DNA from 2 places in the Delftia sp. WY8 genome. Region 2 is predicted to be linked to the other one. Evidence: predicted binding sites of a transcription regulator. Region 2 holds the regulator's gene; the other holds the start of a gene.

Region 1 (11,228 bases), 2.6 Mb from region 2:
CGCCAGCAAGGCCTTGATGGGGGCGGGGTTGGGCTCGGCAAAGCAGGCGGCGATGTGCGGCTGCAGCGGCTGCCACAGCGCACGGGCAGCGGGCAGGTCGCCGCGCTCCAGGCATTGCATCAGCTCGACGAAGTGCCCTGTATGCGCGTGCGCGCTGGCAGCAATCGCTCCCGCGCCGCCCAGGGCCAGCGTGGAAAAGATCTGCGCGTCTTCGCCGGCCAGCACCTGCAGTTGCCCATCGGCGATCAGTGCCTGGGTCTTGGCGGCATCGCCCCCGCAATCCTTGATGGCCACGATGCGCTCATGTGCGGCCAGCGCACGCAGCGTGGCCAGCTCCAGCACCACGCCGGTGCGGTAGGGAATGTCGTAGACGATGACCGGATGGGCGCTGCGCTCGGCAATCGCCGTGAACCACTGCAGCAGACCTGCCTGCGACGGGCGTATGTAATGCGGCGCGGGCACCAGAATGCCGGCCAGCGGCAGGGCGTTCAGTGCCTGAACGCGGGCCAGCGCATGCCCCAGGTGGCAGTCCGAAACGCCCATGACCACGGGCATGCCCTGGGCCGCTGAGAGGATGGTGGACAGGGCGGCATCGTGCTCCGCTTCGCTCAGCGCGGCGGCCTCGGCGGTCGAGCCGCAGGCCACGTAGCCGGCGATGCCGCTGGCGTTGTAGTGCTGCACCAGGGCGCGCAGCGCCCCGTGGTCCACCGCCGCCTCATCTCCAGGAAGAAAGGGCGTGACCAGCGGAAGCCACAGCCCCTGGAATCGGGCTTGTGGCGAGGTGGTGGAAGGCAAAGACATGGAAGATCCCTTCGGGTGATTCAAACAATGAACGACCGGACGCAGCCACCGGCCAGACCGAGGGCGGAAAGGCAGGCGCCTGAAGGGATGCGGGAAGGGGAGATGGAGGCTGCCGGGCCGGTTCCGTCGCTCATCTGGACGGAACCTCAGCTCCGGTCAGACGAGCTGGGGTTTGCAGGCTTTGCCCAGGCACAGGCACACGGCATCGCCGTGGCATGTGGGGAAGGCAAAGATGGCAGGCATGGCGCGCAGTGTAGCGCGCCTGAGCGCCTCGGTGGTGGCCTTCAGGCTGCGCCTTCGGCGCCGGTAGGGGGTGATGCATCGGGCAGCAGCGGTGCCTGCCACTCCAGCAGCTCGGCCAGGCGCTGCACGATCCAGCGTGCCTCGCCGGGGCTGACGATGGAGCCTTCGGCAGCCAGGCCGGCGTGCATGCCCAGCAGCACGCCTTGCTCCGAAGAATTGCCCGAGTGGTAAAGCGTCTGTGCCTGCTCGACCAGGTGGCTGGCCAGGTCCTCGCACAGTTCATAACGTCCGACCACGTCTGCAATGGATGCCTTGAGCCGGCCGTGCCGGTCGGCATACAGGGCGGCAAAGCTCGGCGGCGGCTGTATCTGGCTGGTCTCGTCCATGGCGCGCCTCAATCGGGTTCGAACAGGCGTTCGAAGCGTGCGATGTCTTCGGCCAGCTCGCAGCTCACCAGCTGGCCCATCTTGCCGTCGCCCAGCCGGTGGGCTGCAAACAGCGTGGCCTTGCCGCGAAAGCCGTAGTCGGGCAGGTGGATGATGGTGTAGGGATGGGGCACGAACAGCTGGTGCTCGTAGACCACGCGCTGCTCGTTGCGCGGCGAGGGATAGAGCGTGTATTCGGGGGTGGTGATCGTGAGTGTGGCCATGCGTGGCCCGCCGCAGCAAAAAAGCGCTGGGGGCGGGGGAGGGCAATGCTACCGCGTTCATCGCCTTCTGGCGCGTCACCGGCCTGCGACAATGCGGGCATGCAAGCAGCCCGTGTATCCATCCAGACCGAGGATTTCGACGTATCGGCCGAACTCGCCGCCCTGCGCTCCGGCGACGCCCGCGTGGGGGCGGTCTGCAGCTTCATCGGCACCGTGCGCGACCGCAACGAGGGCGCCACCGTGGCCAGCATGGAGCTGGAGCACTACCCGGGCATGACCGAGAAATCCATCGAGGCCATCATCGACGAGGCCGTGCAGCGCTTCGGCATCCATGGCGCGCGCGTCATCCACCGCATCGGCCCGTTGCAGCCCATGGACCAGATCGTGCTCGTGGCCGTCACCGCATCGCACCGGGGCATGGCCTTCCAAGCCTGCGAATACATCATGGACTACCTCAAGTCGCTGGCGCCTTTCTGGAAAAAGGAACAGACGCCCGAGGGCGCGCGCTGGGTGGATGCGCGCGTCAGCGACGAAGAGGCGCTGGCGCGCTGGCGCCAGTGAGCTGACGCTTCAGGCCCTGCGCAGTGCGGCACCCCGCAACCATTACGGCGGCCGGAACACCAGCAGGTTGCCGAACATCACCAGCAGCAGGCCACCCACGGCCAGCGGCGTCCACACATAGCCTTCGAAAAGTGCCGAGATACTGAGCGCAACGATGGGGAACAGCACCGTCGCATAGGCCGCCTTCTCGGGGCCCAGGCGCCCGACCAGGGTCAGGTAGGCCGTGAACGCGATCACCGAGCCCGGAATGGCCAGGTACAGCCAGGAGCCCACATAGGTCCAGCTGGCATCGAAGCGCCAGGGCAGGCCTGCCACCAGCGCATAGCCTGTCAGCAGCAGCGTGCCGGCCAGCATGCCCCAGGCATTGGTCTGGGCCGGCCGCCAGCCCATGGACTGCAGCGAGGCCGACAGCATGTTCCCGCAGGAAAAGCACAGCGTGCCCAGCACGGCCCAGCCCAGGCCGGGCAGGCTGGCATGCCGGCCTTCTCGCAGCTCGGGCCAGAACAGCGCCACCAGGCCTGCAAGGCCGAAGAGGCTGCCGGCCAGCACATGGGGCGCCAGCCTGCGGCCGTGGATGATGCGCGCCAGCAGCGCGTTCCAGAGATTGGCGCTGGAGAACACCACGGCGGCCAGGCCGCTGGCCAGCGTCTCGCTGGCATGCATGAAGCACACGAAGTTGAAGCTGAACAGGCACAGGCCCTGGGCCAGCACGCGCGGCAGCGCCGGGCCGCGGGGCACGCGCAGCTGGCGCGACCAGGCCAGCCAGGCGAACATCAGCACGGCGGCCAGCGCAAAGCGGTAGGCAATGGACAGCTCCACGGGCACGGCGCCCAGCTGCAGCTTCAGGGCGATCCAGGTCGAACCCCAGATCAGCACGACCAGGGCATAGAGGGTGGCAGTCATGGCCGGTGATGATGGCGCCGCAGGCTGGGCGGGCATGGCAGATTCCTGCGGTTTGATGGCCTGGCGCCATGCGTCGGTATGGCTGCGGGACCACAATCGCTGCCATGACGCCCACGCCGCTGCCCGAGCTGCCCTCCAGCCACCTGTGCCAGGTGCTGTCACGCTCCAAGGCCCGGCTGCAGCGGCGCGTGCGCCTGAGCGAGGGGGTGGAGCTGGCCGTCTGGGCCAATGTGGACGACGAGGTGCGCTACTGCCAGCCAGGCCACCACACGCTGTCGGTCTACCTGGCCGGCGGCGAGGGCTCGCAGCTCAAGGCGCGGCCCGAGGCCATGGGGGCGCCGGGGCGCATCTGCATCTTCACGCCAGAGGACGAATCGCACTGGCTGGTGCGCTCGCCCGTGCAGTTCCTGCACCTGTATGTGTCCGACCTGGCCTGGGCGGGGCGCGTGGTCCGAATGCTGGATGCCGAGCCCCGCTCACGCACCTTGCGTGCGCAGATCTACGGGGACGATCAGGCCTTCCACGCCGGTGCCCGTGCGCTGATGCAGCTGGACTGGCAGGACCCGCAGCAGCAACTGGCGGCCGATGCCATTGGCCAGCAGCTGGTGGACCGGCTGGTGCTGCAGTCCGCCACGCCGCGCCAGGTGCAGGCGCTGCAGCGGCCGCTGGGCGGGCTCTCTGCGGCCGTGCGGCGCAGGGTGCTTGCCCATATCGAGGCGCATCTGCATGACTCCAAGGCCGTGTCGCTGCCGGCACTGGCGAGACAGGCCTGCCTCTCGGAATTCCATTTCGCGCGCATGTTCCGCCAGAGCATGGGCTGCACGGTGCACGAATGGGTGCTGCAGCAGCGCCTGGCCCGGGCACGGCGCGCCCTGTCTGCGCGCAACGTGCCGCCGCTGGCCGAGCTGGCGCTGGATTGCGGCTTTTCCAGCGCCAGCCACCTGGTGCGCAGCTTCCGGGCGCATTTGGGCGTTACGCCTACGCAGTTCTCGATCTTTCAGCGCAATGCTTGAGAAGGATGGCCGGCCTCGCCGGCCTTGATCTGGCGCAAGCGTCTGTCCTTGCGGGCCGGGCATGGCTTGAAATTTGCCCTGCCGGTATCAGATAAATCGCAATGACCCTGTTTCAGGAGCGAAAAGAAACACCATGCGAATCGACAAACTGACAACCAAGTTCCAGGAAGCCCTGGCCGACGCGCAAACGCTGGCCCTGGGCGGTGACCAATCCAATATCGAACCCCTGCACCTGCTCGTGGCGCTGCTGCGCCAGGACGATGGTCCGCGCTCGCTCTTGCAGCGCGCCGGCGCCAACGTGGGCCAACTGCAGGCCGCGGCCGAGAAGGCCCTGGCAGACCTGCCGCGCGTGCAGCACCAGGACCAGGTGCAGGTCGGCTCCGAGCTGGGCCGGCTGCTGCAGGCGACCGAGAAGGAAGCCCTCAAGCGCGGCGACCAGTTCATTGCCAGCGAGCTGTTCCTGCTGGCGCTGACCGACAGCAGCGGCGCCTCCACGCGTGCGGGCCAACTGCTCAAGGAAAGCGGCGTGACGCGCTCCAGCCTGGAGTCGGCCATCAACGCCGTGCGCGGCGGCCAGACCATGGACAGCGCCGAAGGCGAAGGCCAGCGCGAGGCCCTCAAGAAATACACCATGGACCTGACCGAGCGCGCGCGCATCGGCAAGCTGGATCCGGTGATCGGTCGCGACGACGAAATCCGCCGCTCCATCCAGGTGCTGCAGCGCCGCAGCAAGAACAACCCCGTGCTCATCGGCGAGCCCGGCGTGGGCAAGACCGCCATTGTCGAGGGCCTGGCCCAGCGCATCGTGGCCGGCGAGGTGCCCGAAAGCCTCAAGAACAAGCGCGTGCTGTCGCTGGACATGGCGGGCCTGCTGGCCGGCGCCAAGTACCGCGGCGACTTCGAGGAACGCCTGAAGTCCGTGCTCAAGGAAGTGGCCCAGGAAGAGGGGCGCATCATCCTGTTCATCGACGAGATCCACACCATGGTCGGTGCCGGCAAGGCCGACGGCGCCATGGACGCGGGCAACATGCTCAAGCCGGCCCTGGCGCGCGGCGAGCTGCACTGCATCGGTGCGACCACGCTCGATGAATACCGCAAGTACATCGAAAAGGATGCGGCGCTGGAGCGGCGCTTCCAGAAGGTGCTGGTCGAGGAGCCCTCGGTCGAGGACACCATCGCCATCCTGCGCGGCCTGCAGGTGCGCTACGAGGCCCACCACGGCGTGGACATCACCGACCCGGCCATCGTGGCCGCGGCCGAGCTGAGCCACCGCTACATCACCGACCGCTTCCTGCCCGACAAGGCCATCGACCTGATCGACGAGGCTGCGGCCAAGATCAAGATCGAGATCGACTCCAAGCCCGAGGTCATGGACAAGCTCGAGCGCCGCATGATCCAGCTCAAGATCGAGCGCGAGGCCATGAAGAAGGAAAAGGACGAGGCCTCGCAAAAGCGCCTGCAACTGATCGAGGAAGAACTCGGCAGCCTGGAGCGCGAGTACGCCGACCTCGAAGACGTGTGGAAGAGCGAGAAGGCCAGCGCCCAGGGCTCCGAGCAGATCCGCAAGGAGATCGACCAGATCCGTATCCAGATCGACGAGCTCAAGCGCAAGGGCGACTTCAACAAGGTGGCCGAGCTGCAGTACGGCAAGCTGCCCTCGCTGGAAAAGCAGCTCAACGAAGCCCAGGCCAGCGAGCAGGGGCAGGGCGGTGCGCCCGCCCACAGATTGCTGCGCACCCATGTGGGCGCCGAGGAGATTGCCGAGGTGGTCAGCCGTGCCACGGGCATTCCCGTGGCCAAGATGATGCAGGGCGAGAAGGACAAGCTGCTGCGCATGGAAGACCGGCTGCATGACCGCGTCGTCGGCCAGGACGAGGCCATCTCGGCCGTGGCCAACGCCATCCGCCGTTCGCGCTCGGGCCTGTCCGATCCCAACCGGCCCACCGGTTCCTTCCTGTTCCTGGGCCCCACGGGCGTGGGCAAGACCGAGCTGTGCAAGGCGCTGGCCGGCTTCCTGTTCGACAGCGAAGACCATCTGGTGCGCATCGACATGAGCGAGTTCATGGAAAAGCATTCCGTGGCCCGCCTGATCGGCGCGCCGCCCGGCTACGTGGGCTACGAGGAAGGCGGCTACCTGACCGAGGCCGTTCGCCGCAAGCCCTACAGCGTGCTGCTGCTCGACGAGGTGGAGAAGGCCCATCCCGACGTCTTCAACGTGCTGCTGCAGGTACTGGACGACGGCCGGCTGACCGACGGCCAGGGCCGCACCGTGGACTTCAAGAATACGGTCATCGTGATGACGAGCAACATAGGCTCTTTGCTGATCCAGGCCATGGTCGGCGAGGATTACGATGATGTGAAAGACGCGGTCTGGGGGGAACTCAAGAACCATTTCCGACCCGAATTCCTCAACCGCATCGACGAGACCGTGGTGTTCCACGCGCTCGACGCGAAGAATATCGAGTCGATCGCAAGGATTCAGCTCAAGCTGCTGGAGCGGCGTTTGGAGAAAATGGACCTTGCGCTGCAGGTGTCCGACCAGGCACTGGCCGAACTGGCCAAGGTGGGCTTCGATCCCGTTTTCGGGGCCCGGCCGCTCAAGCGCGCGATACAGCAGCGGATCGAGAATCCGTTGTCGAAACTGCTGCTCGAAGGGCGCTTCCCGCCCAAGAGCACGATTGCGGTGCATGTGGACCCGGTACAGGAACCGGGCGTATTCCGGTTCGATGCGGCAGACTCCGCCTGACGCACCGGGCCAGCCAAGAAAGGCTTTGCTTTGAACGATTTCGTCGCCACCCTGACCCGCTGGGCCGTTCGCATCCTGCTGATGCTTGTGGGCCTGGTCTTCTTTGTCAGCCTGCTCACCGCAGCGGCGCTGCTGGCCCTGGTCTGGGCCGTGCGGGCGCTGTGGGCCAGGCTCACCGGCCAGCCGGTCATGCCCTGGGCCATGCGCATGAGCCCGCGGGCTGGCTGGCAGACCGTCTACCGCTCCGGCTCCGAGTGGATGGCCCAGCGCCCGCAGCGCGCCTACGGCGCGGCTGAAGGCGGTGGCCGTCGCGCAGGTGCAGGCGCAGGCGTGCTGCCGGGAGCGGGCGAGGTGACCGACGTTCAGCCCCGTGAAGTGCGCGAGCCCTGAAGCGTCTTGCTGCAGCCTTTACGCGGCCTGCGCATCTTCGCGCCCAGGCCGCGCATATCGGCCCGTATAGTCTGTAACCCTCGGGAGCCCGTGCAAGGCTCCCTTTTTTTTCTCCGAGCCGTTCTGGCTGCTTGCTGCCGTATCCAGCCAACCCGCAGGCGGCCTGTGCAGCATGAGAGCGTCTGCCGCGTCTTCTTACCATTGAGCCCTATGACCCAGATGGATCTTCATCGCGTCTTCGAACTTCAGTACCAGGCCAGCCGGGCGCAGGTGGACGTGCCGCTGCTGGTGCGCCGCGAGAGGCTGCTGCGCATGCAAAAGCTGCTGGACGAGCACGGCCCCGTGCTGGCTGCCGCAGTGCAGGCCGACTTCGGCATGCGCTCGCCACGGTTGACCGAGATGGTGGAGCTGTTCGTGCTGCGCAACCTGCTCAAGCACACGCTGCGCCATCTGGCGCGCTGGTCGGGGCGCCAGCGGGTGCGCACGCCGCTGATACTCATGCCGGGCCGGGGGTGGATAGAGCGCCAGCCGCTGGGCGTGGTGGGGGTGATCTCCCCGTGGAACTATCCGGTGCAGCTGGCGCTGGGGCCTGCCATCACGGCCCTGGCAGCGGGCAACCGCGTCATGCTCAAGCCCAGCGAACTCACGCCGCACACGTCGGCGCAACTGGCCGCGCTGGTGGGGCAGTTCTTTGCGCCCGAGGAGTTCGCCGTGATCGAAGGCGATGTGAGCGTGGCCACGCAGTTCTCGGGCCTGCACTTCGACCACTTGCTGTTCACCGGATCGACGGCCGTGGGCCGGCGCGTGGCCCAGGCGGCCGCAGCGCACCTGACGCCGACCACGCTGGAACTGGGCGGCAAGTCGCCCTGCATCGTCTCCACCGACTGCGACCTGAAGGAGGCGGCGCTCAAGATCGCACATGGCAAGCTCGTCAACGCAGGCCAGACCTGCATTGCCCCCGACTACGTGCTGCTGCCGCATGGACAGGAGGCCGAATTCGCCGAGGCCTTTCGCGCCGCCGCGCAGCGGCTGTTCCCGCGCTTTGCCGGCAACCCGGACTATGCCGCCATCCTCACCAAGCGCCACTTGGCCCGCCTGCGGCAGATGCTGCGCCAGGCCCAGGGCATGGGCGCCCATGTCGAATGGATGGAGGACGGCGGCGCCAGCCAGGAGGGGGCGGACATGGCCTGGGGTGATGCCGTGGAGCGCCAGATGGCACCGGCCCTGGTCTTCAATGCCACCAGCCAGATGCAGCTCATGCAGGAGGAGATCTTCGGCCCCATCCTGCCCGTGATCAGCTACGACAGGCTGGACGACGTGGTCTCGGCCATCAATGCCGGGCCCAGGCCGCTGGCGCTGTACTGGTTCGGCCGCGACGAGAAGGTGCGTGATGCGGTGCTGTCACGCACCATCAGCGGCGGGGTGACGGTCAATGACACCCTGCTGCACTTCGCGCACGAGAACCTGCCCTTCGGTGGCGTGGGCGACAGCGGTTGGGGTGCCTATCATTCGGAGCAGGGCTTTGCGCGGCTGAGCCATCAGAAGGCGGTGTTCGTGCAGTCGCGCTGGTCAGGGGCCGCCATGCTGTATCCGCCCTATGGTGCGAAGTTCGATCGCATCATGGAACTGATGCGCCGCTGGCTGTGAGCAAGGGCTCGATCGGGCGTGTTGCCGGGCATGCCTGCATCGTGAGTAATTGTCAACTGATTCCTTGGCGAGCCTTGTGTTGCATGCACTAGCTGCTCTTTTTTGAAGAGCACATAGCACATCCGATAGCCGAGGGCAAGAAAACGAGCACAGCCGTACTTGCGTGCATGGCTAAGGGGCTCGATGCACGCAAAAAGCGCGATTCCGGTGAAAATCACGCCCTTCTATTTTCACCTGTTTTCGTTTCGGTTTTTCCATGTCTAGTATCCAGGTTCGTCCAGCCACTCTCCGCGATGCAAAAGCGATTGCCCAGATCCATACTGCTTCCGCCATGGAGGCTTACCGAGGTCTGGTTCCCGATGACCAGCTCAAGAGCATGTCGTCGGTAGAAAAACGCCAGGCCTATTGGCGCGAAGCCATTGAATTTTGCGAGCCCCAGGTTCAGGTCGCCATCGATGGCGACAAGATCGTCGGCTTCGTCGGCTTCGACCGCTCGCGCGATGAGAAGTCGCGCCAGACCACCGGTGAAATCTGGGCCATCTATGCTGCACCTACCCACTGGAATCAGGGTGTGGGCGTAGCCCTGTGGGACGCCGCACGCGACGGCCTGCTTGAAGAAGGCTGCACCAATGTCACGTCGTGGGTGCCGCTGCGCAATGAACGCGCGCTGCGCTTTCACGAGCTCGCCGGCTTCAAGCGCGAAATGTCCACCGCCAAGACGGCCCAGGTGGGCGGTCTCAAGATCGAGGAAGTGCGGCTCAAGCGCGCACTGAACTGATCGGGTCTCCGACCCGCTTTCCCCCTAAATCACTCACGGAGCAGCAGGCCTTGTCCTCTTCCCAGAACTGGTCCCTGCTGCAATGGCAGGAGAACGAGGCCACGCAGGCAGCGCTGTGGCGCGCGGACAGCACCATGACCGCACCGCGCCGCATCGTCATCGCCGACGACAGCCTGTCTGCCGACAGCGCCTACCGCTTGGCCTGCGAAGGCCAGGCGATGCTGTGGCGCGGCGATTTCCAGAATGCCAGGCAATTGCTGTCGGCGCTGGGCCGCCGCCTGGACAAGCCTGCACGTGAGACGTCCGCCAAGGCTCGCCATCGGCGGGCCGGCAAGGAAGACGCCAAGCCTGTCTTTCCCCATGCCTTCCACCTGCACCGCCAGGCGCTGGCGCAGCGGGCACGCATTCTGTCCAGCGTGATGATCGAGCTCGATGCCAGCTGGCATTGCGCCCTGCGCCGCGCCCCGGACTGGAGCGAGGCCTGCCGCGAGGCCTGGGGCGACATTCCCGCCGATCAGGGTGCGCGCAGCGTCATCGTTCCCTTGCGTGAACTGCTGGGCGCGCTGGGCGCGCATGAGTGGCGCAAGAAGGGCGTGGCCCTGGCTGTGCCGGGCATGCCGGAGTTCAGCATTCATCCGCACTACGGCGTGTTCTCCCCGGTGCGCGGCGAGTACCTGGATCTGGTGGCGCAGGCGCCCCTGCCGGCCGCAGCCCAGCAGGCCGATGCCGCAGTCTGGGATATCGGCACGGGCACGGGTGTGCTTTCCGCTCTCTTGCTGCACCGTGGCGTGCGGCAGGTGGTGGCCACCGACCTGAGCGACCGGGCCCTGGCCTGTGCGCAGGACAACCTGCAGCGACTGGGATTGGCGCAGCGCGTGAGCCTGCGCAAGGCAGACCTGTTCACCGAAGGCCGGGCCGCCCTGGTGGTCTGCAATCCACCGTGGTTGCCGGGCAAGGCCAGCTCCCTGCTGGAGCAGGCCGTCTACGACGAAGGCAGCCGCATGCTGCGCAGCTTTGTGCAAGGCCTTGCAGCGCATCTGCTGCCGGGCGGCGAAGGCTGGCTGATCCTGTCGGATCTGGCCGAGCATCTGCAACTGCGCTCGCGCGAGCAATTGCTGGAGTGGATCGAGGCCGCTGGCCTGCAGGTCCTGGGCCGAGAGGACATCCGCCCGCGCCATGGGAAGGCTGCGGACGCTGTCGATCCGCTGCACGCCGCACGCGCTGCCGAAGTCACCTCGCTGTGGCGCCTGGCGCCTCGCTGATCGCCGGCACCCACGCTTTCATCCCGGTCAGGCGCCTTGCGCTGCCATTGACTCGTTTGCCTGCTGGGGCAGCAGATGCTGCAGCCGCTCGCGCAGCGCATCCGCGCGCTCGTTGCCGGCATGCTCCTGCACGGTCTGCAGCAGCTGCAAGGCGGCGGCCTGCAGGGCCGCCAGGTCGCGCGCTTCGCGCAGCAGATGGCGCAGCACCTGGGCCTTGTCCTCATGGCGGTTGGCG
Region 2 (11,228 bases):
GCAGCCACAGCGCATCGCAATCCGGCAGGCGCTCGCCGGCCAGCGGCGAGAAAAACGCCAGCCGCGCGCCCATGGCACGCAGGCAGTCGAGGTTGGCCGCATAGATGAAGCTGAAGGCCGCATCGCGCGCCACGGCCACGGTGCGGCCCGCCAGCCAGGGCTGCACCTGCTCGGTGCGTTCGGCAGGCAGCTCAAAATCCACGGACCAGTCCTGCCAGCTGGCGCCCTGCCCCGGCCCGGCCTGCCAGGGCAACTGGCCCAGCGGCGTGGCCTGCAGCGCGTCGGCGGCCACGTCCAGGCGCACCAGCGCATCGTCCAGTTCATGTGCGGCGACCAGGCCCAGGTGTCTTTCGGGCAGCAGCGAGGCGGCGCCTTTGCCCTGCACGCGCGCCAGCGCGCCCAGCCACAGCGAGGGATCGCGCAGGCCGGCACGCAGCAGATCGGCATGGTGGGCGCTGCCCACGCGGTTGGCCAGCAGGCCGGCCCAGCGCAGGCCCGGCCGATAGTGCTGCAGGCCATGGGCCAGCGCGCCAAAGGTGCCGGCCATGCCCGAGGCGTCGATGACGGCCAGTACCGGCAGGCCCAGCCGCTCGGCCACATCGGCCGCGCAGGGCGTGCCGTCGAACAGCCCCATGACGCCTTCCACCAGGATGAGATCGGCCTCGCAGGCGGCTGCGTGCAGGCGTGCAAGCATGTCGGACTCGCCCGTCATCCACAGGTCTACGCTGTGCACGGGCGCGCCGCTGGCCAGTTCATGCCAGTGCGGATCCAGGAAGTCGGGGCCGCACTTGAACACGCGCACGCGCCGGCCCTGGCGCGCATGCAGCCGCGCCAGCGCAGCCGTCAGCGTGGTCTTGCCCTGGCCCGAAGCCGTGGAAGTGATCAGCAGCGCCGGGCAGCGTGCCCCGCCCTGGCCAAGGTCAATGTTCATGTGTTCGCTCCGCGCGGCGCATTGTAGTGCGCGCCCGCACCGCGGCCGCAACCAATGCTTACGCAATACATCCCGCCGAAGCAGACGAGTCCTACAGATGGCGCTACGATTTTGTGAGACAGTCTGGCGCTCGCTCTCCAATACCCGAGCAAGGCGCTGACGTCAAGCCGTGTACGCCTGCCTGTTACCAGGTTTCCTCGGATACTTCCACGGAATGTGCTCACTTCGTTCGCACGTCCTACAATCTCAGCGTCTATGACCTCCCAGACTTCCCTCGACCACATTGCAGAGCGCGTGGAGCGCCTGCTGGTTCGCCACGAGGAACTGCAACGCACCAATGCGCTGCTCGCCGAGCAGGTGGCGGCCCTGACCCAGGAGCGTGATTCGCTGCGCTCGCGGCTCAACGCCGCCCGGGCCCGCGTCGATGCCCTGATCGAGCGCCTGCCCTCCAACCAGGGGGCCTGACCCCTTCGCAACCGCCGACGCCCCGAACGCCCATGAAGCAGATCGAAGTGCAAATCCTGCAGCAAAGCTATGTGCTGACCTGCCCCGATGGCCAGGAAGAGCGTCTGCTCGAAGCCGTGCGCCGTGTGGACACGGCCATGACCCGCATCCGCGACAGCGGCAAGGTCCGCTCCCGCGAGCGCGTGGCCGTGCTGTCCGCGCTGAACATGGCCTTCGACGTGCTGGACCGCGAAGCCCAGGAAAGCGCCATGGCCACGGCCCAGGCCGAGATGCAGTCCCTGCATGACGAAGCCGCTTCCCAGCACAACGCCCCATCCCAGCCGCCCGAGCCCAGCCCCGAGGAGCTGGCCGAGCGTGCGCGCCAGCAGGCCCTTGCCGAGCAACTGGTGCTGCGCCTGGACCAGGCCCTGGAGGGCGATGCGCGGCTGATCTGAGCCTGGGCCGCCGCTGCCTTTCCTTGCCCCGCACGACAGCCTCTTCGGAGGCTGTTTTCATTGCATCGCCCATGTCAATGAAAAGCCCATGCCGTTCAAAGAACTTGATCGCGGGCCTGATCAACGGCCTTAGAATGGAGGCGTCTGCAAACCCGCCGGGCTTTATAGTTCCTTGGACCAATGCTCTATGAGCCCGGGCTTGGTACATTGCCATTCGAGCGTGATCGTCTCGCGTCAGATGAACCCAACGTCTGGCTGCCCTTGCCCCCCTGAACCCCGGTTCAGGATGACGGCCCGGTGGTCTTTGCAGACACCTGATTCCAACCCGGCGCACCTCCACGGTGCGCCGGGTTTTTTGTTGCCCGCCCCCTCACTACCGATCTGCCGCCGCATGCCTGATCTGCTGTTTCTCGAACTGGCCCTGCTGGGCCTGTGCTCCGGTTTCCTGGCCGGCCTGCTGGGAGTGGGCGGCGGCATGGTGCTTGTGCCGTTTCTGACCTACTTTCTCGACAAGCGCGGGGTCGGCCCGGACCTGTCCGTGAAGATGGCGATCGCCACGGCCATGGCCACCATCGTGTTCACCTCGATCTCCAGCCTGCGCGCCCACCACGGTCGCGGCGCCGTGCGCTGGGACATCGTGCGCAGCCTGGCGCCGGGCATCATCACGGGCGGTCTGCTGGCCAGCCTGGGAGTCTTCGCACTGCTGCGTGGCAAGTACCTGGCGCTGTTCTTTGGCGTGTTCATCGGCTACATGGCGCTGCGCATGCTGCGCAGCAACAGCCAGCCCACGGCCACGCGCGCCCTGCCGGGGCCGCTGGGGCTGTACGGCGCGGGTACGGGCCTGGGCTTCATCTCGGGGCTGGTGGGGGCAGGCGGGGCCTTCATCAGCGTGCCCTTCATGATGCGCTGCTCGGTGCCCATGCACATGGCCGTGGGCACCAGCGCGGCGCTGGGCTTTCCGATTGCCGTGGTGAATGCGGCAGGCCTGATCTTCACAGGCGCGGGTGACGCGGGGCGCCCCGAATACTCGCTGGGCTACCTGTGGCTGCCGGCCCTGCTGGCACTGGCCTGCTGCAGCGTGCTGACCGCACCGCTGGGCGCGCGGGCCGCGCACCGGCTGCCCGTGGCCCAGCTCAAGCGGATCTTCGCCACGCTGCTGTTCGGCCTGGCCGCCTACATGCTCTGGAAGGGCTTGAGCGCGGGCAGCTGAGCGCTTGCCACCTGGGCCATTCTCTGCCGGTAGGCGATGGCGCCAATGCCGGCGCGCTGGGCCTGCAGGCATTCGCCGAATTGCTCGCGCGGCAGGCCCGGCGCGCACAGAAAGCCCTGGAAATAGTGGCCCTGCATGCGGTGGATGGCCGTCAGCTGCTCGTGCGTTTCCACGCCCTCGGCCACGATCTCCACGCCCAGCGCCAGACCCAGGCTGATGATGGCGCCGACGATGGCCTGGTCGCCCTCGTCGCTGGGCAGGCCGCGCACGAAGCTCTGGTCGATCTTGATCTTGGAGATGGGCAGCTTCTTCAGATAGGCCAGGTTGGAGTAGCCGGTGCCGAAGTCGTCGATGACCATGCCCACGCCCAGATCGGCGATCTGGCATACGCGCAGCGCCATGTCCTGTGCATCCTGCAGCAGGATGCTTTCGGTCAGCTCCAGCTCCAGCAGATGGGGTTCCAGGCCGTAGCGGCGCAGCAGCTCGGTCACGCGCTCGACAAAGCCCGACTGGCGAAATTCCAGCGCCGAGACGTTGACCGACACCTTGATCGGCATGCCCTGCTTCTGCCAGCGCGCAGCCTCCTGCACCGCCTGCTCCATGACCCAGGCGCCCAGCGTGACGATGTAGCCCGACTCCTCGGCCAGCGGGATGAAGACACCGGGCGAGACCACGCCGAATTCGGGGTCGGTCCAGCGCAGCAGCGCCTCGGCCGCGACGATGCGGTCGCTGTCGATGTGCACCTGGGGCTGGAAGTACACGGCCATGCGGCCATGCTCCAGCGCCTGGCGCATGGCATGCTCCAGCTTCATGCGCGACAGCAGGCCCGCGCTCATTTGCGGCTGGTAGAAGCTGAAATGGCCCCGGCCCCGCTCCTTGACGCGGTACATGGCCGTGTCGGCCTGGCGGATCAGCTCGTCCAGCGTGAGGCCGTCGGCCGGGTACTGGGCCACGCCGATGCTGCACTGCACGGAAAAACCCAGGCCGTCGAGCAGGAAGGGCCGCTCCATCTCCTGCAGGATGCGCCTGGCCACCGCTGCAGCCAGCTCGGCGTTGCAGCCGTGCAGGTAGAGCACGAACTCGTCGCCGCCCAGGCGGCACAGGATGTCTACCGGCCGCATGCAGTCGCTCAGGCGCTGCGCGACCAGCTTGAGCACTCGGTCGCCGAACTGGTGGCCCAGCGAGTCGTTGATGATCTTGAAGCGGTCCAGGTCGATGAACAGGATGCTGAACACCGTGCCGCCTGCGCGTGCGGCCTCGATGGCCGCATCCACGCGCTCCGTGAGATTGAGCCGGTTGGGCAGGCCGGTGAGCGCGTCGCTGTAGGCCAGCTGTTCGATGCGCTGCTGTGCCACGCGCTGCTGGGTGAGGTCGCGCATGAAGCCGATGCTCTGCACCACGTCGCCCTGCGCATTGCGCAGCGGAACCCAGGACAGGCGCACGGCGCAGCGCGCACCGCCGGCCTGGCGCAGCCACAGGTCGCCCTCCCAGAAGCCGCCTTGATGCCACTGTATGCGGGCCAGGTCGCCCAGCGTGTCGGATGGGTCTTCGGCGGCTTCGAACAGCGATTCCACCGTGCGGCCCTGCACGGGCATGCCGCCCAGCAAGCGTTCGCAGGCCGGGTTGGTACGTGCCACGTCCATGTGGCCATCGGCGATGAAGATGCCGTCCAGGCTGGACTCGAAGACCCGCGCAGCCAGCTCCAGGCCCGCCTGGGTCTGGGCCTCGGCCGTGATGTCGCGGAAGGAGAAAATGCGCCCCATGGGCAGGCCCCGGCGCAGCTGGGGCACGGCGCGGCGCTCCAGGATGCGGCCGTCGCGCAGGTCCAGTACGTCGGACGCTTCCATCAGGGGCTGGGCCGACAGCAGCTTCAACTGCTGCGCGTAGGACTCGGCATCGCGCACCTGGCCGGCCAGGTGATCAAGGATGGCCGCGTCGTTGCGGCGCACCAGCAACGCCTCGGGAATTCCCCAGAGCGTGGCGAATCGGTGGTTGAAGGCGCGGATGCGGCCATCGGGATCGCACACCAGGATGGCGTCGGCCGCCGACTCCAGCGTGGCGCGCAACTCGCCCAGCAGGCTTTCGAATTCGGCCTCGTGCAGCGCCTGCTCGCGCCTGTCCAGCATGCTGACCAGGAGCACCTCGCCGTCGAGCGCGCGCACGCGCATCTCCACGGGCGCCAGCTGGCCGTCGGCACGGCGCACCTCGGAAATGAACTGGGCGCCGGCCTGCCAGTTGAAAGGGTCGCTCCAGAACGCCTGCTGCTGCGGCGTGGCGGCCAGCACCTGCACGGGCAATCCCACGGCGGCATCGGTCTCATAGCCGGTGACGGATTCGCTGGCGGCGTTGGCGCGCAGCACCTTCAGGCTGCGGGCATCGATCAGCCACAGCGCCTCCTGCAGTGCATCGAGCAGGCGGGGCCAGGCGCGGTTGAGCGCTTGCTTGTTCAAGACGCCACCTTCGGCGGATCCAATTCCACCGCCCGTTCAAAGTAATAGCAGACACGCCGGCGCGGCGACAGATAGTCCAGCGCGTCGCGCGGCAACTGCGCAGGAGCCACGCCCCGGCGTATGCCCAGCGCGGGAAACAGCTCCAGCGCCAGCACGGGCGCCTGGGCGGCCGGCACGCTGGCGTCATGGACCATCACCGAAGGCTTGAGCGGCCGTGATGCATTGACGGACATGACCATGGCATGGCGCCCATCGGTCAGCTCCACCACCGAGCCCGGCGGGAACACGCCCATCATGCGGATGAAGCCATTGAGCACGGGCGCGGCGAACTTGTCGCGCAGCCGGCTGAACAGCATGGACAGCGCCTCGTGCGGCGTGTGCGGCGTCTGCGCATCGCCGGGATTGCACAGGCGGTCATAGGTGTTGACCAGGGCCAGGATCTGGCCCGTGAGCTCCATGTCCTCGGCCACCAGGCTCAGCGGGAATCCCGTGCCGTCGGCCCATTCATGGTGCTGTGCGATGGCGGTGGTGACCTGGGCCGACAGGCCCATGCGCATGGCGATGGCGACCGATTCACCCACATGGCGCTCGTAGCGGTCGCGCAGCGCGTCGGGCACGGAAGACTCCAGGGCCAGGCCGTGCATGCCTTCGGCGCCGGCCACCGGCTTGCCGGCATCGTGCAGCAGCGCCGCCAGGCCCAGGTCGCGCAGCAGCGCAGCCTCCAGGCCCAGGGCGCGGCCCAGCAGCAGGCCGAGCACGGTCACGTTGACGGCATGCACGCTCTGGTTGCTGCCCACGCCATCGGACAGGAGGTGAATCGCCACGTCCTGCGGGCCGGCCAGTTCGGCCAGGCAGCCGTCGACCAGGGCTTCGGTGGGCATGCGCGCCTGCTCGGGCGCGCTGGCAAGGGTGGTTTCGATGGCCACATAGCCACGCTCCACCTTCTGAAAGCGCGCATTGCAGTCCTCCAGCCGGCCGCGCCAGTTGGGCACGGACAGCAGCAGCGGCGCTGCGGGTGAGGGTTCCTCGGCGGGCTCGGCTGCAGCGGCCGCCACAGCGGGCAGCGGCTGCGGCGGCGGAGTGCGCACCTCGGCCGGCCAGGCGTCGCTTTTGTGCGGAACGCAGCGCACCGCCTCCAGGCCCAGGGATTTCAGGGTCTGGATCTGTGCGCTGGAGGTGATCTTGAAGCTGCTGACCGGAAAGGGATGGTTCAGCCATCCAACATCGAGCTGGACAAACATGCCCGGACGGAGGTCTCGGATATCGATGAGGACGGAATGGTTCACGCGCGGCAACGGCCCCGAGGCTGAAGGAATCGGCAAATGTAAGCCGATGATTCGGGCATTATCTCCAGTTCTGAGGGCCTTGCAGGCAATCCGCGACCCTCAGGACCAAGTCTGTCCCCCGCTGTTGTTCATCGGCACCAGAGACTGGGCTTGTAGATCAGGTCCATCCACAGCGCCCACACGGCCACGCCCACCAGCATCAGGCCGGCCAGCCGCGTGCCCCATTCGGCACGCAGGCCGTTCAGGCGCTGGCGGCCCAGCCGCCACAGCCAGGGGCCGGCCACCAGCCACAGCCCGCTGCCCACGCCAAAGGCCGCCATGGCCGATGCGCCCTGCAAGGGGCCACCGCTGAGCGCGGCGACCAGCACGGCCGAATACAGCAGTCCGCAGGGCATAAGCGCCCAGGCATAGCCCGCCGCCAGCGTGCCGCCAGGGGCGGACACCCAGGGCTGCACGCGCCGCCAGGCGGCGCGGCCCGCAGACTCCAGCCAGGCGGGCTGGCGGGCCTGCACCATCATGGCCAGGCCCCAGGCCATCACGGCGACATGGGTCAGCGTCCAGAACGGCTGCAGCGCCGTGGTCTGGCTGGTGAGCCAGGACAGGCTTTCCATGGCCAGCGCCGAGGCAGCGCCCAGGCTGGCATAGCCGGCCAGCCGCCCGCCATGGAACAGCGCCGTGCGCAGCCACAGCCGGCTTTGCAGTCCATGGACGGCGACCACCTGCCCACCACCCTGTACCGTGCCCTGCCCCGCCCCGCCCGTGACCACGCCGCAGGGCGCGGCGCACATGGCAAGGCAATGGGGCCCGCCGACGAGCCCCATGATCAAAGCGGTCCAGAGCAGCGACAACAGCATGGGGCCTAGATGATCCTCGAAAACCGCGCCCGGTTTTTGTCGGCCTGCAGATATCGGTCAAACAGCATGGCCACGCCACGCACGAAGTACCAGCCCATGGGCGTGACCTGGAATCCCTCGTCGCTGATCTGCACCAGCCCCTTGGCCTGCAGGTCCTGAAGCGCCGCCAGCTCGGGGGCGAAGTACTCGCGAAAGCCCAGCAGCCAGGCCTGCTCCATGGGCTCGAACAGCACGGCGCCCTGGCACATGATGGCCATGATGACGGCGCGCCGCACCAGATCATCGCGCGACAGTGCCAGGCCGCGCACCACGGGCAGGTGGCCGGCGTCGATGGCGTCGTAGTACTCCTCCAGCGTCTTGGCGTTCTGGCTGTAGCTGGCCCCCACCTTGCCGATGGCCGACACGCCCAGCGCAATCAGGTCGCAGTCGGGCTGGGTGCTGTAGCCCTGGAAGTTGCGATGCAGCCGGCCCTGGCGCTTGGCCACGGCCAGCGCGTCCTCGGGCAAGGCGAAGTGGTCCATGCCGACGTAGACATAGCCGCCGTCCATGAAGGCCGCGATGGAGCGCGAGAGCATGGCCAGCTTGTCGGCGCCCTGGGGCAGGTCCTCGGCCGCGATGCGCCGCTGCGGCTTGAAGCGCTCGGGCAGGTGGGCATAGGCATAGAGCGCGATACGGTCGGGCCGCAGCGCATTGACCTGGGCCAGCGTGCGCTCGAAGGACTCGGGCGTCTGCTTGGGCAGGCCGTAGATCAGGTCCACGTTGATGGAGGCAAAGCCCAGCTGCCGTGCCGCTGCCACCAGCGCGAACACCTGCTCGGCCGGCTGCACGCGGTGCACGGCGATCTGCACCTGTTCGTCGAAGTCCTGCACGCCGAAGCTCAGGCGGTTGAAGCCCAGCTCCTTGAGCACGGCCAGGCGTTCGACGCTGACGGTGCGCGGATCGACCTCGATGGAGTATTCGCCGCCCGGCTCCAGCTTGAAATGCTCGCGCAGCAGGGCCATCAGCGTGCGCAGCTCATCGTCCGAGAAGAAGGTGGGCGTGCCGCCGCCCAGGTGCAACTGGCTGACGGCCTGGCCCTTGCCGCAATGGGCCGTGTGCAAGGCCATCTCGCGCGCCAGGTAGTCCAGGTAGACGGCAGCGCGATCGTGGTGGCGCGTCACGATCTTGTTGCAGGCGCAGTAGTAGCACAGCGACTCGCAGAACGGCACATGCACATACAGCGACAAAGGCATGGCTCGCGCTGCGGTACTCGATTTGCGGTGTTCAAGTGCCAGGATATAGTCTTCAGCACCGAAAGCCTCCACGAAACGATCGGCCGTGGGGAACGAGGTGTATCGGGGCCCCGGTACGTCGAAGCGACGCAGCAGCTCTGGGGTGACAGCGGTCATGGGTTTTTTCCTCTAATGTCGTCCACTGTGCCGCAGCCCATTGGCCGCGTCCTTGACTCATATCAAGAGTTGTTCGCGGCAGTGCTGCGACAATTTGATCCAACTCATCGCCATCCACGAGGTCACCGCCGGCGCACTGCTGCGCCGCTGATGTTTACTCCATGAACCTTCAGACCATCAAAGCATCCTGTTCCAATTGCAACCTGCGCGAGCTGTGCATGCCCATGGGCCTGGATGCCGAGCAGATGCAGCGCATCGACGACATCGTGGCCACGCGCCGCAAGGTCAAGCGCGGCGGCCTGCTGTTTCGCAACGGTGAGTCCTTCACCTCGCTGTACGCCATCCGCACGGGCTTCTTCAAGACCTGCGTGGCCACCGAGGACGGGCGCGACCAGGTCACGGGCTTTCAGATGGCCGGCGAGATCATCGGCCTGGATGGCATCGTCAACGACCACCACACCTGCGATGCGGTCGCGCTGGAAGACGCCGAGGTCTGCGTCATGCCCTTCGACAAGCTGGAGGACCTGTCGCGCGAGGTCACGGCCCTGCAAAACCATGTGCACAAGGTCATGAGCCGCGAGATCGTGCGCGAGCACGGCGTGATGCTGCTGCTGGGCAGCATGCGTGCCGAGGAGCGCCTGGCCGCCTTCGTGCTCAACCTGGTGCAGCGCCTGCACGCCCGGGGCTTTTCCAAGTCGGAACTGGTGCTGCGCATGACGCGCGAGGAAATCGGCAGCTACCTGGGCCTGAAGCTGGAGACGGTGAGCCGCACCTTCTCGAAGTTTGCCGAAGAAAACATCATCGAGGTGCGCCAGCGCCATCTGCGCATCCTGGACACGGACGCGCTCAAGCGCATCGTCAACAGCCAGCAGTGCCAGTGAGGCCGCAAGGCCCCGCCCCCCGGCAATGAACAAGGCCCGCGATCGCGGGCCTTGTTCATTGCCATTGCAGTGCACGCAGGTTCAATCGCGCCCCAGGCCCTGCATGGCCAGATTTGGGTCCGGCTCGGAGACCACGCCGTCGTTGAGATCGTGCGTGGAGCGTCCCAGCATGGTGGTCATGAGGCTGGACAGCATGGTCACGCCCCAGAAGGCGAAGAAGGCCAGCGTGTAGATTCCCTGCCGCGACCAGCCCAGGTCGCCGAGCCAGTGCAGCTCCAGCGGGTCCACGAAGGCGAATACCAGCATCTCCATCACGGCGGCGGCCAGAAAGGCCGGCCAGGCAATCCACATCCAGCGTTGGGCCAACATCAGCGATCTCCTTGAGCTGTCGAGGGGTGGCTTTCATTGTGCGCGCCGCCCGCGCACCGTGCCAAGCCCTGCGCACCCTGCACTGCCTGTAGGAAACCCTTGGCCCTCGCGCATGCTGGAGATGCCATCCACCATGCAAAAAGGCCGCGACTGCGGCCTTGTGCACGGCATTTTCCTGCGTTCAGCGGTCCGTGGGATGGTCCTGCGCGGGCGTGGCCGCGTGGTTGCGGCCGGTGACCGCGGGCGCCAGGCTCTTGGGCACTTCGCGCACGCCATCGGCACGCTCGTTGATGGTGATGCCATTGCGGTAATAGTCAGGATCGATCACGGGATCGGCGCCATTGATCGCAATGACGGCCGTGACCACGCCAGCCACCACGACGGCGGCCGGGCCGGCCACCACGAGCCAGACATGGGCGAACTTCCACCAGGGCTTGCCGGCGTCCGGATGCGAAGGGGCCGTGGCGGGCGCGGAGACTGCGGGACTGGAAGACATGGATAACCTCTTTCTTTCAAACAGCCGGCGCAGCCTGGGCGGCGCCGGCCAGACATATCACCGGGGCACCAGGAAGACGGCCTTTTCGGACGCGCGTCCCGCGCCTGAATGCACGGCATCGATATCGAAGAATACGGTGTGCGAGCCCGGCTCGGCGGAACCGTAGGGAATCTGCAGCCGCGCCGCAATGCCGCGCGTCTCGGCAGGGCCGACCTCTACCTCCTGCTCGGACGCCAGCTCCAGCCCGTCGAGGCCATGGGCGCTGATGCGGTAGCGCTGGGCCTGCTCGGTGGCATTCATGATCTGCAGGCGGTAGACATTTTCCAGCTTGCCGCCCGCGACGATGCGCGACAGCGATGCCCGGTCGCGTATCACGTCGACCTTGACCGACTGGCGCAGCGCCAGGCTCACGATCATGGCCATGCTCAGGCCGATCAGCACGGCCGAGTAGACCAGTACGCGCG

What was found. The regulator FNR, encoded in region 2, switches genes on or off when oxygen is low (the NO sensors DNR and NnrR bind a similar motif). The targets are predictions, from matches to a motif close to TTGATNNNNATCAA.
Region 1: clpB (ATP-dependent chaperone ClpB) is a predicted target of FNR. The motif match lies at 4,195-4,208, and genes of this name have one in related genera.

Annotation. Positions count from the first base shown of each region.
Region 1 is NZ_CP049795.1:5,207,146-5,218,373, forward strand. Features, by position in the region: gene dapA (4-hydroxy-tetrahydrodipicolinate synthase) at 1-801, opposite strand, end outside; gene G4D77_RS23930 (hypothetical protein) at 1,086-1,430, opposite strand; gene G4D77_RS23935 (hypothetical protein) at 1,439-1,693, opposite strand; gene moaE (molybdopterin synthase catalytic subunit MoaE) at 1,793-2,254, shown strand; gene G4D77_RS23945 (DMT family transporter) at 2,297-3,157, opposite strand; gene G4D77_RS23950 (AraC family transcriptional regulator) at 3,262-4,170, shown strand; gene clpB (ATP-dependent chaperone ClpB) at 4,304-6,916, shown strand; gene G4D77_RS23960 (hypothetical protein) at 6,947-7,306, shown strand; gene G4D77_RS23965 (aldehyde dehydrogenase family protein) at 7,517-8,953, shown strand; gene G4D77_RS23970 (GNAT family N-acetyltransferase) at 9,210-9,731, shown strand; gene G4D77_RS23975 (N5-glutamine methyltransferase family protein) at 9,782-10,993, shown strand; gene G4D77_RS23980 (hypothetical protein) at 11,021-11,228, opposite strand, start outside.
Region 2 is NZ_CP049795.1:1,072,088-1,083,315, forward strand. Features, by position in the region: gene G4D77_RS04800 (cobyrinic acid a,c-diamide synthase CobB) at 1-931, opposite strand, end outside; gene G4D77_RS04805 (hypothetical protein) at 1,187-1,396, shown strand; gene G4D77_RS04810 (cell division protein ZapA) at 1,429-1,830, shown strand; gene G4D77_RS04815 (sulfite exporter TauE/SafE family protein) at 2,222-3,040, shown strand; gene G4D77_RS04820 (bifunctional diguanylate cyclase/phosphodiesterase) at 3,004-5,490, opposite strand; gene G4D77_RS04825 (cyclic di-GMP phosphodiesterase) at 5,487-6,731, opposite strand; gene G4D77_RS04830 (sulfite exporter TauE/SafE family protein) at 6,905-7,630, opposite strand; gene hemN (oxygen-independent coproporphyrinogen III oxidase) at 7,636-9,018, opposite strand; gene fnr (fumarate/nitrate reduction transcriptional regulator Fnr) at 9,180-9,899, shown strand; gene G4D77_RS04845 (hypothetical protein) at 9,981-10,268, opposite strand; gene G4D77_RS04850 (FixH family protein) at 10,450-10,764, opposite strand; gene ccoG (cytochrome c oxidase accessory protein CcoG) at 10,822-11,228, opposite strand, start outside.